Regions from separate parts of the Desulfonatronum sp. SC1 genome, predicted to be linked through region 3. Evidence: predicted binding sites of a transcription regulator. Region 3 holds the regulator's gene; each other region holds the start of a gene.
What was found. The regulator sigma-54, encoded in region 3, starts transcription at its own class of promoters, with help from an activator protein. The targets are predictions, from matches to a motif close to CTGGCACGGNNNNTGCTT.
Positions count from the first base shown of each region.

Region 1 (6,084 bases), on a different contig from region 3:
GGTTGATTTCGGCCCTCTGAACCATGTTGTCGCGAGGCACGAAGTGGATCATCTGGGTTCCCAAGCGTTTGGCCAACTCCAGGATCATCTCCCGCTCGTTGTCCACATTTCGGCTGTTGCAGATCAGTCCACCCAACCGCACGCCGCCTGCCTCGGCAAACTTGACAATGCCCTTACAGATATTGTTGGCCGCATACATGGCCATCATTTCCCCTGAGACGACGATGTAAATCTCCTGAGCCTTGCCTTCGCGAATGGGCATGGCGAACCCGCCGCAGACCACGTCGCCCAGAACGTCGTAGAAAACATAGTCCAAATTCTTGTCTTCCTTGTACGCGCCAAGCTGCTCCAGCAAATTGATACTGGTAATAATGCCCCGGCCGGCGCAGCCCACACCGGGCTCGGGACCGCCGGACTCCGTGCAGAGCGTCCCACCGAATCCGCCCAGGAGAACATCTTCCAACTCCACGTCCTCGCCCTCTTCACGAAGAGTGTCCAAGACCGTACGCTGATGCAGACCGTGCAGCAGCAAGCGTGTGGAGTCCGCCTTGGGGTCGCATCCCACGATCATCACCTTGCGCCCCATCTCAGCGAGAGCGGCGACGGTATTCTGTGTTGTCGTGGATTTTCCGATTCCACCTTTTCCATAAATAGCAACCTTGCGCATACATTCCTCCCGAAGATTGAGTGTTGAGAATGGAAGGCATAGGGCAAGGAGCATGCCAGGGACTGAAATTGGATTACCTGAATGAATTAAAATAAATTATTTCAATTAGTTGTAATAATATTTTGTCGAAATGAAAGCAGTTGGCCGCCCATACAAACAAGACAAAGGTGAACGACAATTTTGTAGGTCATCACGGTTTTGTAGGGGCCCGTGATTATGTAGGGGCACGGCGCGCCGTGCCCCTACAGGTTGGCGAGAATGTCGCGGGGTGATGGCCAGGGCACGGAATTCCGCAGGGGTACGGTGCGCCGTGCCCCTACAGGTTGGCGATGGAAACGCGAGAAACGTACCATGGCACCGATCCTGCTTGTTCCGGTCAAAGGGCGTGATAGCCACTCCCGAAACAACGACAAGGAAACCACATGCTCATCGACAGTACGTTGCGCGAAGGTGCGCAGATGTTCGGCGTCTATTTTTCAGACGCGCTGCGTCGGGACATCCTTTCCGGATTGATCCAGGCGGGGATAGATGAGGTGGAGATAGGCTGGGCCGGGCAGGACGGGCTGACGGACCTGCTCCGGCACGGACGAAAGGAAGATCCGTCTGAGCGGGCCAGGCTGACGGTCTGGTCGCCGTTGCGGCTCCTGGACCTGGATCGCTTGGCCGCCATGGGCGTTCAGCGCATCCATTTCGGCGTCCCGGTTTCGGACGCCCACATTGAGCACCGCCTCGGCACTGATCGGGATGGCCTTTTGCTTCGGCTTCAAAACATCTTGCGCCGGGCGTCGGAGCTGGGGATGGCGTTTGTCGGGATCGGGCTGGAGGATGTGTCCCGTGCGAACAAAGATTTCGCCCTGCGAGTCGTTCGGGTAGTGGAGGAATGCGGAGGCGGACGGATCCGCCTTTCAGACACCGTGGGTCTGCTCACACCGCTGGAAACCGCGGAACTTGTGCGCTGGTTCACGGATCGGACCGAGCTTGCCGTGGGATTTCACGGCCATGACGACTTCGGCATGGCCACGGCCAACGCCATCACCGCCCTGGCTTCGGGAGCCGAAAGCGTGGATGTGTCCGTGCTGGGAATCGGGGAACGGGCCGGGATCGCGGCCCTGGAAGAGGTCGCCGGTCACCTGAACCTCAGGCGAGGAGCCGGCTATGATTTGAAGCAGTGCATCCGCCTGGCCCGTATGGTCGCCGAGGCGGCCCAGGTGCCCCTGGCCCGGAACAAGGCCCTGGTCGGGGAGGATCTGTTCGCCTGCGAAACCGGGTTGCACCTGCAAGGGTTGTCGAAAGACCAAAGCCTGTTCGAACCCTATGCCCCGGAAAAAATCGGCGCAAGCAGAAAGCAGGGTCTGGGCGACAAAATCGGAAAGTCAGCCGTCCGCCACGCCGCTCACCTTGAGGGCTTCACCTTGCCCGATGACAAGATAAATAATCTGATCCGGCGTATCCGCTTACTTTCTCGTAAGTTGGCTCGGCCGTTGCGTGAAGCGGAATTTCACGTGTTGGTCTCGGGATCAGCGGAGGATCACCATCCATTGACGTGGACACGATCCTTCCTGAATCGATCTTGATGCGTGAACTCCTGAGCGGGCCAGCCCAGGGGGACGATGGCGTGGGGTTCCACTCCGCTGGGCAGACCCAGAATCCGGCGCACGGCGTCCATCCGCTCCTGGATCGGAGCTACCCCGGTCCAGACCGAGCCCAGCCCCAAGCCCCTGGCGGCCAGGAGCAGGTTCTGGACCGCCGCGGCCAAATCCTGGACCCAGTAGCCGGGATATTTTTCCAAGCCGAGTTCCGCGCAGACCACGACGCCCACTGGAGCCTGACGAAGCATGCCCACATAGGGATGAATCCGAGACAGCACGTCCTTCAAGCCCGGGTCCGTGACCACCACGAAATGCCAGGGCTGGGCGTTGCCCGCGCTGGGGGCGGTCATGGCCGCGGCCAGCATCTTTTCCAAATCCGCCTCGCAGATTGGCTTGTCCGGGTCAAACTTGCGGATGCTGCGTCGGGTATGCATTGTTTCAAAGACGTCCATACCTTGTTCCCTCCTTAAATTGTCAAGGTGCGTCCGTTCGGATACACTCCGCGAGCCCCTCAGGGAGTTGGCTGGTCTCGATTCACCGTTTTCATCACCCGTGCTTTTTCTGCCGTGAATGGGCAGCAGTAGGCAGTCAAGATCGTGGGACAGGCATCCTGCCTGTCCCACGATTCACAAACGGCAATTCAGAAACAGCCAGACCCCTAAACGGCTTCAGCACTGCTCTTGTTCCTGTTTGTCGCGTTCTTCCATCGGCGGTACCAGGACCTTGATCGGTTCGTGCACACCGCTGATCCCGGCATAGGTACGCAAGCGGGTGATCAGCACCGGAGTGACCTCCTGACCCTGGGCTACCAGCAGCATGCCCTTTTGGCTTTGAACGTCCTCTGCCAGGAGCATCCCGCTTTCCAACTGGTCCACCCGGACCTCCCGCAGTTCATACACGGTCTTGCGGCTGAGCACCTTTTCCAGAGCGTCCAGCACCTGAGGATCGTACCATCCTTCCCGGCCGCGCAGAATGTTCAAGGCCTTTTCCGCGGACTTGCCGGAGTTTTCCAATTGGTCGAAGTCCACCAGGATTTTCAGGATGCGTCCGCCAAGGGGAATGTCCGACCCGGTTTTCCCGCCAATGGGCGCTCCCTCCCCGTCATAGTGTTTTTCTTGATAAAGGATGATTTCCCGAACATTTTCCAGCCGGGGAATATGGCTCAACAGATCCGCGGCGATGGCCGGATGCATGTCATAGACCTGCTGCATCTCGCCATCCAGGGTCTGTCCTTGAATGATGCGCTGAATAGCCATGGAGGGCAGGAGCATGCAGCCGATCTGGGAGAGCAAGGCCGCGTTCTCCATCTCCCAGGTCTTGGTCACGCCCTGATACAGGGCGATCTGGCGGACCAGGCGATGGATCCGATTGGACCGGCCAAAGGCGTCCGGGTTCACCAGGGCCAGCAATTCGGTGAGCACCTTGATGCTCCCGCTGAGGGTCTGCTCCAGGAGTTGTTTTTCCGCGGTCACCAGCCGATATTGGCGCAGAGCGTCCTCCAAAACCCGCTTCATGTGCTGGGCTGAACACGGCTTGGTCAGAAATCGAAAAACACTGCCCTCGTTCACCGCCGCGATGGAAGATTGAACGTCCGCGTAGCCGGTGAGCATGATCCGCACCGTGTCCGGGCTGATCTCCTTGAGCCGGGCCAAAAACTGCACCCCGTCCACTCCGGGCATGCGCATGTCCGAGACCACCACGGCGAAAGGCCCCTTTCGGGCGATGACCCCGGCCGCTTCTCGGGCGCTGGTGGCGGTTTCCAAGGCGTAGTCCTTGCGGAAATTTCGACGAAAGGCGTCCAGGATGTTCTGGTCGTCATCTACGAACAAAATCTTCTCACGCATGGTACATGTATCGCTCATGAACGCCATCCTTTTTCTATCCGTTTCCACATGCTCTTGAATTGTGGTTGATGTTTCGCTTTGTCATTTCACAACAACTCCAACCCATTGAGCAATTGGTCGTCCCTCAACGTGATGGTCTTGCGCTCCGGATTCATGCGCTCGCCCCTTGATCATGCTCCTCCACGGCGGAGGCCATGGGCAATCGAATGATGAAGGTCGTCCCCCGGCCCACTTCGGAATCCGCGGCAATGGTCCCGCCATGGCGTTTGACCACGGCGTTGCGGGCGATGACCAGCCCCTGGCCGGTACCCTTGCCCACTTCCTTCGTCGTGAAGAACGGATCGAACAGCCTAGGCTTGATCTCGTCCGGAATTCCGGGTCCGTTGTCCGTGAACCGGATTTCCATCCACTCCCCGTCGCGCCGGGTGGAGACGGCGATCAAGCCCTTCTCCTGAGCGCTTTCGCCGTAAGCCTCGGCAATGGCCTGGGCCGCGTTGGTGATGATGTTCAAAAAGGCCTGGTTCAGTTCGCTCGGATAGCAAGAAATCATGGGTAGCTCCGGATCCAGATCCATGTGCATCTCGGCCACGTACTTCCATTCATTCCGGGATACCGTGGCCGTGTCCTTGAGGGCCTTGTTGATGTCCGCCAGGACCATGGTTTTCTCTCCCGGATGCGCGAAGGACTTCATGGACCGGACAATGTGCGCCACCCGCTCCAGTCCGTCCAGGGACTGGTCAATGGCCTGGGGAATCTCCTCCAGCAGGTACGCCACCTCGTTTTTCTCGTACCGGCCGAGCAGTTCGGCGATCCGGGCCGGGCTCGGAGCGACGGCTTCGGCATCCCGGAGCATTGCGTGACAGTCTTGAATCACGTCTCGCAAATCCTGAAAGGCGTTTTTCAGAAAAAGGACGTTGTCGCTGATAAACTGAATGGGGGTGTTGATTTCATGGGCCACTCCGGCGGCGAGCTGACCGATGGATTCCAGTTTTTGGGCTTGCAGCAGTTGGGCTTCCAGCAGACGGCGCTCGGAAATGTCCTCTCCCAGCAGGACCACTCCGCCCAAGCCTCGCTCCAAAGTGGAGAAGACCGGATCGACATTGATAGTCAGATAGCCTTCGCGGCCTTCGCGGCCCTCCGGACGCGTGAACCGAACGTTTTCGAGGCGAACGCTGCCCATGGTCTCCCGACAGGAGCGAATCCCCTCCAAAATCCGTTCGGACTCCCAACTCAGGCCCAAATTCTCCAGCGCGCGGCCTTTGACGTGATCATAGGGCAGGCCAAACAGTTTCGTGGCGATGTGGTTCCAGCGGGAAATCCTTCCCCGTTCGTCGATGACCACCAACATGGACTGGATGGAGGCCAAAATCTGGTAAACTTCCATGTGCGAGCGGCGCACCTCCCGCTCGGCTTTTTTCATTTTGAACAAAGCCGCGATCCGGGCCAGGAATTCCCTGGTCTTCATCGGTTTGACCAGAAACTCGTCGGCCCCGATCTCCAACCCGTCGGCCTGGCTTTCCGAATCGACGTACTTGCCGGAAAAGAGAAAGACCGACGTTCCGGACAAGGAGGGATCGTTCTTGATCCGCCGACACACGTCCACGCCGTTGCCGTCGGGCAGGCCCACATCCAGCAGCACCAGGTCCGGTCGCAGTTCCCGTGCCAGGGCAAACCCCTCTGCGGCTGTTTTCGCCAGGCTCACCTCGTACCCTTGGGACGTGAGGATCTCCGCATAGAGTTCCAGCAGAATTTCTTCATCGTCAACGATCAAAATGGAATCCGTTTCGCTCATTTTCGCTGATCCTCCTTGACCACCATTGATCAGGTTGCGCCCTCGACTTCGGTCATCCCGAAGAGATCTCTGGCCATTTCTTCCCAAACGGGGATCCGGTCCGTCAGACCGCAGGAAGCCAGGTAGTCCGCGTCCAGCCCTTCGGGCTTTCCGGTAGGGCCTTCCGGTTGCAACTGGACGATCAACGCGTTG
Region 1 covers NZ_PZKN01000004.1:122,946-129,029, forward strand. Annotated here, with positions in the region: gene nifH (nitrogenase iron protein) at 1-667, opposite strand, end outside; gene C6366_RS03600 (LeuA family protein) at 1,090-2,241, shown strand; gene C6366_RS03605 (nitroreductase family protein) at 2,196-2,708, opposite strand; gene C6366_RS03610 (HD domain-containing phosphohydrolase) at 2,925-4,118, opposite strand; gene C6366_RS20545 (ATP-binding protein) at 4,252-5,892, opposite strand; gene C6366_RS03620 (response regulator) at 5,922-6,084, opposite strand, start outside.
Region 1: C6366_RS03600 (LeuA family protein) is a predicted target of sigma-54. The motif match lies at 1,019-1,036, and genes of this name have one in related genera.

Region 2 (6,084 bases), on a different contig from region 3:
CTACGCGCCGGAAGACCTCATCGGCCGACAGGTGGTCGGGGTGACCAACTTCCCGGCCAAACAGATCGGCCCGATGCGTTCCGAGTTCCTGCTGACCGGCTTCTACCGCCCGGACGGCGGGGTGATCCTGGCCGTGCCGGACAAGCCCGTGCCCAACGGGGCCAGGCTGGGTTGAGTGTTGCAATGCAAGGCTCACATGCACCCAGCCAATGCCGATCTCTACGCAAGGCAAACAAACTCAATATATCGAAATATCCGGCATCGTTAATTTTTTGCCGAGAATCCATGATCTTGCACTGATTCATTTGAGTGAAACGATACCTTCCACGCAGTCGGGAAATAATTCAGACATTGCCGAGCAGTAAAACGCACGAGGGCCGGTCGATGCATCGACCGGCCCTCGTGCGTTTTATGCGACGAAACAACAACATGGGGCGTTGTTTCGACGAAGATGGTTTTATGGTTATGGTTCACCATCCGCCATGTGAATGGGTCGTTCCCGCACTCGGTCTCTCGGTGCGAGATCCGGAATCCGCCCCACGACTTATCGGCTCGACGCTATTGCGTCGGCTGCGCGTCAAACGGCACGCCTTGCTCCCGGCCTTGTCCATCGGTTTGCAAGTTCTGCTCTGACCCAGGCTCTCCCATTGGCGCTTCAGGTGAAGCTTCAGGCTGCATCAACGGACGTTCCTGCCCAGTTGGCTGTTCGTACCCAGGAGGACTTTCCCCTGGCCTGGCCGGTGGCTCGTATTCTTCCGGTTCAGGACCGCACGCGGTCCCCAACAACATCCCCATTGCCAGTATCAGTAAGAGCACGGTCTTTTTCGCGAACATCATTTCCCCTTAGTATTCAGGCGTTACGCCAGCATACCTACTGCATTTGATCCAGCTTGGACGCCAGTTTTTCCTGCAATCCGGAGTTCATCTGCACTTCCTGCATGACCTGATTATACGTGTCCACGTCCAACCCACTCTCCTGGACGGCCTGGACCATGGCCGCCCCCGCTTCTTCCTGCATTCGCTGGGCGGACTCCGGATCGGCCACCTCGGCCAGGGATTCCTGCAATTCCATGCGAATCTCATGAATTTCAAGATATGCGGTCGCAACTTTTTGAAGCTCGGCATCACTGAATTGAGCCGCGGTTCCCGGCTGCTGCATCATCGGCTGTCCCTCGGCTTGACCGGTCTGGGCGTGAACGCCCACGCTCAAGGCCAAAACGAGCAAGCATGCGAGAGTTGATCCAGTCAGCAGCAAAAAAAACTTCTTCATCGTCAAAAACCTCCGAATAAATTTGAGCCGCAAGGTCATCAAGCGGCATCATCCCTCTTTAAGCATGCACCGTGCCAGAACCGAAACAGTCTCCCTCCCAATCACAAAAAATTCAAAATATAAATATAATACAAGATATTGACGCCTCTTGTCGAACGAAACGGAAACAACGTTCAACGTGATCAAACTTGAAGTGCGTCCTCTTGGCATGTATAAATAAGTCACATGTGCAACTTCATCCCTATCCACGCAAGGAGGACCATGCTCCATCGTATCCCGGCGTTGTCCGACTACTTCAGTCTGCGTACTGCCCTGGTCATTTCCGTTATCCTGCCCTTGGCCCTGGCCATGGGGCTGACCGGTTACCTGCTCCTGCAGCTCGTGGAGCGGAATATCGAGCACCGGATGCAAAAGGATCTGGAACTGGTGGCCAGGGCGCTTCAGTTGCCGCTGAGCCATTCCATGGAGTTGGACCGTCAAGGCAGCGTGCTGCGGGCGGTGGAATCCGCCTTTTCCATTGGCAGGGTCTACAGTGCGTATGTGTATGATCGGCAGGGGCGCCTGATCGCCTCGGCCGGGCGAAGCGAACCGACACCGGAGCAGGAGCGGCTGACCGAGTTGGCCACGGACGGCGAGCAGCGCGGGGAGTACGGACACGTGGCCGGGCGAGAGGTTTTCTCATACTTCGTCCCGCTGAGCGACTCCGGCGGCAAGGTCAACGGCCTGCTCCAACTGACCCGGCGAAAAAGCGACATCCAGGAGGATGTCCGGGCTCTTCGCGCTCGCGTCGCGTTGGGGTTGGGCTTGGGGTTGCTGGGCATGTCCGGGCTCGTTCTCTTCGGGCATCACCGCGCCCTGGGCCGTCACCTCTCCAGCCTGGGAAACAGCATCTCCAGAGTGACCCAGGGGGATCGAGACCATCGCCTTCACCCCCACGGACCGAAGGAAATCGTGACCATCGGCCGGCAATTCAATCGGATGCTGGATACCATTGAAGAGGCCAAGGCAGAACTCCGAGAACGGCGCATCAGACAGATCCAATTGCAGGCCCAATTGCGTCAGGCCGAAAAACTGGCCGCCATCGGACAACTGGCCGCCGGCGTGGCCCATGAACTGGGGACGCCCTTAAGCGTCGTCAGCGGCAAGGCGCAGCGCGCCCTGCGCAAGGCCGGCCTGGACGCCGAGATCGTGGAGACGCTTCGCGACGTACGCCGGGAAGTGGACCGCATGGAGCACATCATCCGCCAACTTCTGGACTTCAGTCGTGGCCACGCGTTGCGCAAAAAGCCGACCAGTTTGGTCCAACTGATCCGCTCCGCTCTGTCCGCGGCAAGCGAGGAAGCCGAGAAACACCGGGTTCACTTGGAACCATCCTTTCCCTTGAACGAGGCAAAGGAAACGCTTCGGATCAACCTGGACGCGGTGCGCATGGAGCAGGCCTTGGTCAACCTGATCCGCAACGCGGTCCAGTCCGCCACCGGCGGGCGAGTCGTCGTCTCCTGGGGCAGAGAGAACGACCAAGCGTGGATGCAGGTGGACGACGATGGTCCAGGCATTCCAGAGGATATAGAATCCAAGCTGTTTGAACCGTTCTTCACGACAAAAAGCGTAGGCCATGGTACCGGGCTGGGTTTGGCCGTGGTCCACGGTATTCTTCGGGACCACGAAGGGAGCATCGATTTTGGCAAGAGCCGGCTGGGGGGAGCGTTCTTTCGCATCTGGCTGCCCGTTGACCACCAGCCCACGACCCAGGGTTAAAAGGAGAGCTGAGCATGGCTCCACGCCAAACAGAGCAGGGTGTCGGCGGCAACAAGGTGCTGGTCGTTGAGGACGATCAATCTTTCGGACAGCTCCTGATCCAGGAACTGGACGACCACGACCTGACCGCCCACTGGGTGGACAATGCTGAAAAGGCCCTGGCCGTAATCCAGGAATGGCGACCGGAGTTGGTGGTCAGTGATCTGCGATTGCCGGGGATGGATGGCCTGGAACTGTTGCGACGGATCAAAAGCGAAGAGAAGGATAACTCTCCGGATTTTCTCTTGATCACGGCCTTTGGAAGCATTTCCAAGGCCGTGGAGGCGCTCAAGGCCGGGGCCGAGGATTTCCTGACCAAGCCGCTGGATCTGGATCATTTCACCCTGACGGTGGCCCGAATAATGGAAAACAGGGCGTTGCGCCAGGAGATTCAACGCATCCGGGATTATCTGAGCCAGGACGCGTTTCACGGCATGGTCGGTCAAAGCCCGGCCATGCGCGGCCTGTTCGATCAGATCAACCGCGTGTCCCAAGCCGATGGACCGGTGCTGATCCTGGGGGAGTCGGGAACGGGCAAGGAATTGGTGGCCAGGGCGGTGCATGCGGCCAGCCCGCGGCGGAAAGGGGCGCTTCAGGCCGTGAACTGCGCCGGCATCCCGGAGCAGTTGCTGGAAAGCGAATTTTTCGGCCACAAGGCCGGTGCCTTCACCGGCGCGGGCAAGGCCCGGCGGGGGTTGTTCGCCGAAGCCGAGGGCGGCACCCTGTTTTTGGACGAAATCTCGGAAATGCCGCTCTTCCTGCAAGCCAAACTGTTGCGTATTCTCCAGGACGGCAAAATTCGTCCCGTGGGAGCGGACAAGGAGGAGCAGGTCGACGTGCGCACCGTGGCCGCCACCCACCGCGACCTGGAGCAGGAGGTCGAGGCCGGAAGATTTCGCGAGGATCTCTTTTTCCGCTTGGAGACCTTCACCCTCAGACTCCCGCCTTTGCGGGAACGCGGCGACGACCTGGAACTGCTGGCCGGTCGTTTCCTGCGTCGATTCAGCATCCAGGTGGACAAAAACATCCATGGATTTGAACCAAAAACCCTGGATATCCTCAAAAATTACCCATTCCCCGGCAACGTGCGCGAACTGCGAAACGCCATGGAACGTGCCGTGACCTTCTGCGACGGGACCACCATTCTGCCCGCGCACCTTCCCAGCCGGATCAGGGACAACGGCGGCCAGCCGGCCCTGCAATCGGCTCCGTTATTGACGGCCATGGCCGCGGACGGCGAACACCTGCCCACCCTGGCCCAGGCCGAACACCACTACATTCGCCACGTCCTGGACGCGGTACACGGCAACAAACGCCGCGCCGCCGCCATCCTCGACATCCACCGCCGCACGCTCTACCGCAAGCTCGAACAGGGATGACCAGGCAATGCTGCCTTGTTCACCGCCGATTCGGCCAATTCCCGCGAAAAAGGGCTTCCGGCTACATCAATGGACGACTCTGACAAGTAGGGTGTTCATAGTCAGAAGGACTTTCTCCCGACCTGACCGTCACCGCCGGTCCGGATCGGCGGTGACGGCGATACGCTTTCTTGTATCGCGCAGACATTTGGAATATGGACCTACAGCACGGTCAGCAGCATCCTTGACCCTTTCCTTGGACCCTTTCCTTGCTCCGGCTTCAGTCCAGGCTGAAGGAGGAAAAGGCGCTTTGGAGATGGGTGGATTCGGAGAGAAATAGAATACTTAAGAACCAAAAACAAATTTGACCCCTCTCCAGAGATAATAGCGAAGCAATCTCAGGTATGCCCCCTGTTCGCTTTCCGGGACCGCCTTGTTCAGTAAATACGCCTTGTATTTGGATTGTAATTCGGCAGGAATGGCCTCCATCTGGAATCTCCCGTCTTCCGGATAACCTTCATTTTTGACATGATATGCAGAAGAAGTCTGCTAAATATTTGCCCAATCCATGCCAATTGTTCTACCTGAATTGACAGTTGGTTTATTTGGAAGCTGGGGTTCCCGATGAACCTGATCCGACGATTTCTGGAAAATTAGCGGCAGACTCCATCACCTGAATCTTGGAGTTATCCGGAAACTGTAGAATCACTTGTTCCCGGCGACTGCGCGCGCCAGCTGTGACCAGGCCTTCGGCCTGCTCCCATCTCGACGTGCTCGCGGGTCAGCGCCGCGATTGGGCGGTTGCAAAGATTGGAGGATTCAGTGGCACGCAATGTTGAGATCAAGGCGCGCTCGCGCGACGTTGTGTCGCAGGGGCGCATAGCCGCCCGCCTCGCAGAGGGCCCATCCGTGCTGATCGAGCAGGAGGACACGTTCTTCCATGTGCCGCGGGGGCGACTCAAGCTCCGGGAGTTCGGCGACGGCATGGGGGAGTTGATCGAGTATGACCGGCCGGATTCACTTGGGCCCAAGCAATCAACCTATATCCGCTCCCCTACAAGCGAGCCCCATTCTCTCAAGGCGGCGTTGGCGGCCGCGCTTGGTGTTCGTGCAGTGGTTAAGAAGAGGCGTACGCTGTTCTTTGCAGAGCAAGCAAGAATCCACCTGGACGACGTAGCAGGGCTTGGACGGTTCATTGAGCTTGAGGTTGTGCTCCGGCCAGAGCAGACCGAAGCGGAAGGGCGCACTATCGCGGACAGGCTGATGTCTGAGCTTGGCATTGAGGCGTCGGATTTAGTCGCTGGGGCGTATGTGGATCTGCTGGTCGACTTGGAGCCCAACAATAGCGTGGACCCGACGGCCTAAGGGCCGCAGCTCACGCTCGGCGTTCCGGCTGTGACCAGGCCTTCGGCCTGCTCCCATCCGCCGTGCTCGCGGGTCGGCGCCGCGATTGGGCGTACGCCATGCAATCGATAATTCACTCATCACATAAGAAGGGTTTTGTATGAGATTTATAGTAACCGGCTTCATATTCTTGTTCTCTTGCCAAGCGTACGCCCTTGACTGGCAAGATAGTCCCCACGTTGGCCAACTGTTTCGTGATGCAGGCGTAACAGGGACGTTCGTCCTTTATGATGTTGCTGCTGAGCAGCTTGTGGG
Region 2 covers NZ_PZKN01000004.1:27,162-33,245, forward strand. Annotated here, with positions in the region: gene C6366_RS03175 (tRNA-binding protein) at 1-175, shown strand, start outside; gene C6366_RS03185 (DUF4168 domain-containing protein) at 872-1,270, opposite strand; gene C6366_RS03190 (ATP-binding protein) at 1,532-3,028, shown strand; gene C6366_RS03195 (sigma-54 dependent transcriptional regulator) at 3,043-4,446, shown strand; gene C6366_RS03200 (class IV adenylate cyclase) at 5,248-5,790, shown strand; gene blaOXA (class D beta-lactamase) at 5,930-6,084, shown strand, end outside.
Region 2: C6366_RS03185 (DUF4168 domain-containing protein) is a predicted target of sigma-54. The motif match lies at 1,331-1,348, and genes of this name have one in related genera.

Region 3 (6,084 bases):
TCAGGAGCCAGGGAAATGACCTGAAAAGGCGGCCTGCTGTGGACGGCCTCGGCTTGTTCCGGGCAGGAATCCGTTATCCAGACCGTTTGGAAATCCTCATTTTCCAGGTGGCACCAACAGCTGTTCGGAAAAACGCCGTGGGTGGCGAAGGCGCTGACTCGGGCCGCCCCTTTTTCCAACAACAGATTTTTGCATTCGATCAGAGTTCCGCCGGACATGATCAGGTCGTCCACGATGAGCACGTGCCGGTCCACCGGGTCGCCTTCCTTGATTAAGACCCCGCGCCGGTCGCCCCGGCGGGCTTTGAGGCAGACGATTTGCGGAAATTCTGGAAACAGTCGCCCGAACCGTTTCCAGGCGCCCTCGTCCGGAAAGGCGATGGACAGGTCTGGCTCGGCGCGAACCTGATCCTTGAGGAGGTGGACCGCAGTTTCCAGCCGGGGGATCACGCTGTCGGAAAAGTAGAATCGTTCCTGCAGGGCGTGGATGTCGTAGATCACGATCTGGGTCGGGCCGGACATGGTCAGGGGGATGTCCGAGAGCAGCCGGGCCAGGGTGGCCGCCGTGGCGATCTGGCCTTCTTCCTCCACCCGCTCCATGGTTCCTGTAGGAAAATAGGGCAGGATCAACTTGAAGGAGCGCACCGCGTAGCGGGGCAGTTCAAAGAGCACGGCCAATTGAGCGAACATCTCGCCGGGCGTGGTCAGGGTACTCAGGAAAGCCACGTCGCGGTTGCGCAATCCCGGTGCGTTCTCGATGCGCAGGTTGGGAAAGCCGTCCCGGAAATAGGACCAGTCGATCCGGCCCAGGGTGATTCGGTCGGGGTGGGCCGTGTGGATGCGCAGGGCCATTTCGGTCATTTGCGGACAGAAGAAAAGATGGATCATGATGGCTCCCGATGGTGGTCAAGGGCAGGGTCAAGAAGGAGGTCAAGGGAAGCGCTCAGGGCCTTAACTTCTCGGTCTGTCAACGGCCGGCTCGCACCGGGAGGGAGGTCGCCCAGGCGGATCGGTCCTTGGGAGACGCGTCGCAGGCGGATGATGTGCAGCCGCAGGTCGCGGCACATCCGGCGGACCTGGCGATTGACGCCTTGGCGGAGGGTCATTTCCAGGGTCACGGCGTTATCCGGTGTTCGGGGTGAGCGGTCCTCAATGATTCGCGCCCGAACCGGCGCGAGTTGGTCTCCTTCGGCCAGACGCATCCCGCCGAGCATGGTCGCCAGTTTTTCCGGGGTGACCCGGCCACGAACGCGGACATGGTAGACCTTGGGGTGTTCCCAGCGGGGATGCGTCATGCGCAGGGCCAGTTCGCCGTTCGTGGTCAGTAGCAGCAGGCCCTCGGAAAGCAGATCCAGCCGGCCCACGGGAAAAGGGCGGCGACCGCGGATGTCCGGCGCAAGCAGGTCGAGGACGGTTTTGCGGCCTTGGGGATCATGGGCCGTGGTGACGACGCCCAAAGGCTTGTGCAGGACCAGATAGAGGTGGTCGGACGGCTGGACTGGACCAAGGCGGATATCACGTCCGTGGACCCGGACATGGTCCACGGTTGGATCGACGCGGATTCCCGGCGAGTCGGCCACGGTTCCGTTGACCGTGACCGCCCCGGCCAGAATCAGGTCGTCCGCGGCCCGGCGGGAACAGAGCCCTGCCTGGGCCAGGGCCTTGTTCAGCCGGAGGGCATGGCCAGCCTGCATAGTGTTTGCCGCTGAATCCCGCATTCCAGAATCATTCATCCAGAGAGCATAGGTCCTGGTGAGCGGGGGGGTCAAGACTGGATTCCTTGAATCGCAGGAAATGGCTTGGAATGGCTACGTATCGCCAATCTCGTCATGCCCGCGAAGGCGGGCATCCAGGTCATACATGCCACAAGTTATTGATGGGTTCCGGTTTGACCACATGGCAAGTGCCGTCTATAGCCGTTGTTCGTTGTTCGTTGTTCGTTGTTCGTTGTTCGTTGTTCGTTGTTCGTTGTCATGCCGGAATTTTGGTCCGCGACCTGGGGGCGAACGGGGATGAAAACCGGCACTCGATTTTCTCTTGCAAAGATTGTACTCTCAATTTTTTATCGATTCTAAACTGTGGGGGATACATGCGTCGGAAAGCCATTGCCGGGGCGCTGATCCTGTTCTTGCTCGGTTTGTATTTCTTTCCCGGTGATGCACCCGTGGAACGGCGAACCGTCGGTCCCATCTCCGGCGCAGCGGACACGGACGTGAGCATGAGCGGCGTGGAGATGCGCCTGGGCCAGGAAGGGCGAACCCTTTGGACCCTGCGGGCTCTGTCCGCGTCCTACGACCAAGGCCAGCAGATGGTGCTGCTCAACGCCCCGACCATCGTAAAAAGCCTGGGTGGTCGGGACATTCCCGTGATCGTCAGCGCCCCCCTGGGGGAGGTGGATCAGGCTACCAGCGATATCCGGCTTTGGTCCGGAGTGCATATGGAACATGGTCCTACCTACCTCAATTCCGACGAGGCCGTTTTCGTCCAGATTGATGAAACTATATTTTTGCACGGGGACATCCTCCTCGACCGCCAGGGGCTGCAACTCCGCTCGCAGCGGGGTGACGTGGACCTGCACACCTGGGTGGTCAATGCCGAGGGCGGGGTGGAAGTCGTCATCGCCAAAGACAGTTTCACGCAAGGGTTGTAGATGAGAGCGCGGTTGTCACTGCAGCGGCTCTTTTGGCTCGCTTTTTCGGTCTTGCTAGCGCTGTTCCTCGTACCCGGCTGGAGCTGCGCCGCAGAGGATGACGAGGCCATTCCTACGCGGATAACAGCGGAGCGGCTACGTTACTCCCATCGCGACCACCAGATCGAGTTCATCGGAGATGTTCGGGTGGACAGGCCGAATTTTCAGCTGCGTTCGGAACGGCTGGTGGTTCTCCTGCGAACCCTGCCTCGGGAGGCTCGCCCCGAGGGCTTGTCGCCGGAGCAGGACATGGAGGCTCAAGTGGACATAGAAAAAATGATCGCCCTGGGCCAGGTCTTCTTGAAGCACGAGGATCGCGTCGGTCACGGCGATATGGCCACCTACTGGGTGGACCAGGGCGTCTTGCGCCTGGAGGGCAACGCACGGGTGGAAGAAGGCGGGACCCGATTGGAAGGCAACGTGATCACGCTCAATGTTGAAGAAAGAGAGGTGGATGTGCAGGGACGCACCGATCGGCGAGTGGAAGGAATGTTTCTTTTGCCTCGGGAACAGGGGGCGCGGTGAAGGCCCTTCTCTCCGGCAAGAATCTGCGCAAAAGCTTCGGCCAGAAAGAGGTGGTCCGGGATATTTCCATCCGGGTCGAGCAGGGAGAGATCGTCGGCCTTTTAGGCCCCAACGGAGCCGGGAAGACCACCACGTTCTACATGCTGGTCGGGGTGATAAAGCCCACCAACGGGGTGGTGGACCTGGACGGAAGGCGGATCACCACCTGGCCGCTGCATGAACGAGCCCGGTTGGGGTTGAGCTACCTGCCCCAGGAAAGTTCAGTCTTCAAAAAGCTGACCGTGATGCAGAATCTGCAAATCATTCTGGAGTACACGGACTTCACCCCGGCCATGCAGCGCAAAAAGGCCGAGGCCCTGTTGGAGGAACTGGGCATCGCCAAGCTGGCCGACCAGAAGGCCATGTTTCTCTCCGGCGGGGAGCGCCGCCGCCTGGAAATCGCCCGAGCCCTGATCCGCAATCCAAAATTTATGTTGCTGGACGAACCCTTCGCGGGCATCGACCCCTTGGCCGTGGACGACATCCAGGAGATCGTCATGTCCCTCAAGGAGCGGGGGATCGGGGTGTTGATTTCGGATCACAACGTCCATGAAACGCTGAAGATTTGCGACAGGGCGTCCATCGTCTTCGAAGGACGGGCCATTTTTGAAGGGTCGCCGGAGGCCATCGTGGCCGACCCCATCGCTCGGAAGGTCTATCTCGGTGAGGACTTTTGCTTATGATTGATCAACAATCGGGAATGGCGTTCCAACTGTTCAGCCCGGTCATGGAGGCGAGAACGCGACATGGCTCTTGAACTGCGCCAGCAACTGAAGTTGACGCAGCAGTTGGTGATGACCCCCCAACTGCAACAAGCCATTAAGCTGCTTCAGCTTTCCAGGCTGGAGTTGGTGGAAAGCATCCAGCAAGAATTGTTGGAAAACCCTGTGTTGGAAATCGTGCCGGAAAGCATTGACGAGACGGTGGAAGCCCCGAAAAAGGATCCCGCGGAGAGCCGGTTCCAGTCCGTCAACGTCGAGGAGCCCCGGCAACTTCACGATTCTGAGTGGCAGGACTACCTGGGAGAATTTTCCAGCATCAGTCGACAGATCCAGGGCCGGGACTGGGAAATCCCGGAAGAGGGAATGAGTTTCGAGGCCCGGCTGGCCGGCAAGTCCACGCTGATTGGCCATCTTTCCTGGCAGTTGCGGCTTTCCGCCCTGTCGGAACGGGAACTGGCCGTCAGCGAGGTGATCCTTGGCAACCTGGATGCCGTGGGGTATCTTTGCGAGTCCATTGAGGACATCGCCGCCATGGCTGGGTGCGAGGCGGAGGAGGCGGAGCGGATCCTGCGGATCATGCAGCGCCTGGACCCCGTGGGGGTCTGCGCAAGAAATCTGCGGGAGTGCCTGCTGGTCCAGATGGACGAACTGGGGCTGGACGACCCGATTCTGGTCTCCCTGGTCAAGGACCATCTTGAGGAGCTGGAAAAGCGGCGCTACAAGCCGTTAGCCAAAAAGTTCAAGCTTTCCATGGAGGAAATCAAGCATTACCTGGACTGCATTCAGCGCCTGGACCCCATGCCCGGCAAAAGCTTCGGCTCCGAGGACCCTCAGTTCACCAGCCCGGACGTTTACATCCTCCAGCACGGCGGCGATTTCATCGTGGTTCTGAACGAGGACGAGATACCGGGCTTGATGATCAACGAGGCCTACGCCAAGGAGCTGTCTGTTCACGACAAGGGGGTCAAGGACTATATTCAGGAAAAGGTCCGATCCGCCCACTGGTTGATGAAAAGCCTGTACCAGCGCCAGCGGACCCTGCATAAGGTCGCCGAAAGCATTGTTCGGTTCCAGATCGAATTTTTCCGTCACGGGGTGACGCATCTGAAGCCGATGATTCTCAAGGACGTGGCCCTGGATATCAACATGCACGAGTCCACGGTCAGCCGGATAACGACAAGCAAATACATGAGCACGCCCCACGGAACGTATGAACTGAAATTTTTCTTCAACAGCGCCTTGGGTATGGACGACGGCTCGGAAGCCGGATCGGAAAGCGTCAAGGCGGAGATCAAGAAGCTGATTTCTGAAGAGGACCCCAAGCGTCCACTCAGCGACGAACTGATCTCGCAACTTTTGAAGAAGTCCCTGGGCGTCAACATCGCTCGCCGGACCGTAGCCAAGTATCGCATGGCGCTGAACATCGAGTCGTCTTCCAAGCGCAAGGCCATTTTTTAACCTTCGCAGACGCTCCCAACGGAGCGAACAACCTCAAACCAACCCAGAACCTGTTTTATTTCGGAGGTGTCGCATGGAAATAACTTTTACATTCAAGAATTTCGAGCCGTCCAATCACCTCAAGGGCTACGCCCGCGAGCGCTTCAATAAGATCAACCGCTACCTGCGTCCTGAAGATCAGGGCGAGCTGGCCGTCAACCTTTCCGTGGAAAAGTATCGCCATATGGCCGAGGTGGTCCTCACGGGCAAGGACATGCATTTCTCCGCCACCACCGAAAGCGAGGACATGTACTCCACCATCGACCTGGTCCTGGACAAGCTCGAGGCTCAGGTGCGCAAGATCAAGGAGAAGAACAAGGACCATCGTCGCGGCCAGAAGAACCAGCCCGCCCGGGTGGACGTGATCACCTTCACTCAGGATGAGACCGGCAAGAGGGCACAGACCATCACGGAAACCGACAACTTCGAGCCCAAGCCTATGTCCGTGGATGAAGCGGCCATGCAGCTGGAAGCCCTGGGCAACGAGTTTCTGGTTTTCTTTAACGCGGACATCGAGCGCGTCAACGTCATCTACCGTCGTAAAAGCGGCGACTTCGGTCTGATCGACCCGGGAATCTAATCGATGGTCCTCAGGGATTTCTTGAGCAAGGAC
Region 3 covers NZ_PZKN01000021.1:12,926-19,009, forward strand. Annotated here, with positions in the region: gene C6366_RS11865 (phosphoribosyltransferase family protein) at 1-887, opposite strand, end outside; gene C6366_RS11870 (pseudouridine synthase) at 884-1,768, opposite strand; gene C6366_RS11875 (hypothetical protein) at 2,089-2,649, shown strand; gene C6366_RS11880 (LptA/OstA family protein) at 2,662-3,213, shown strand; gene lptB (LPS export ABC transporter ATP-binding protein) at 3,210-3,935, shown strand; gene rpoN (RNA polymerase factor sigma-54) at 3,999-5,432, shown strand; gene raiA (ribosome-associated translation inhibitor RaiA) at 5,506-6,051, shown strand; gene C6366_RS11900 (PTS sugar transporter subunit IIA) at 6,055-6,084, shown strand, end outside.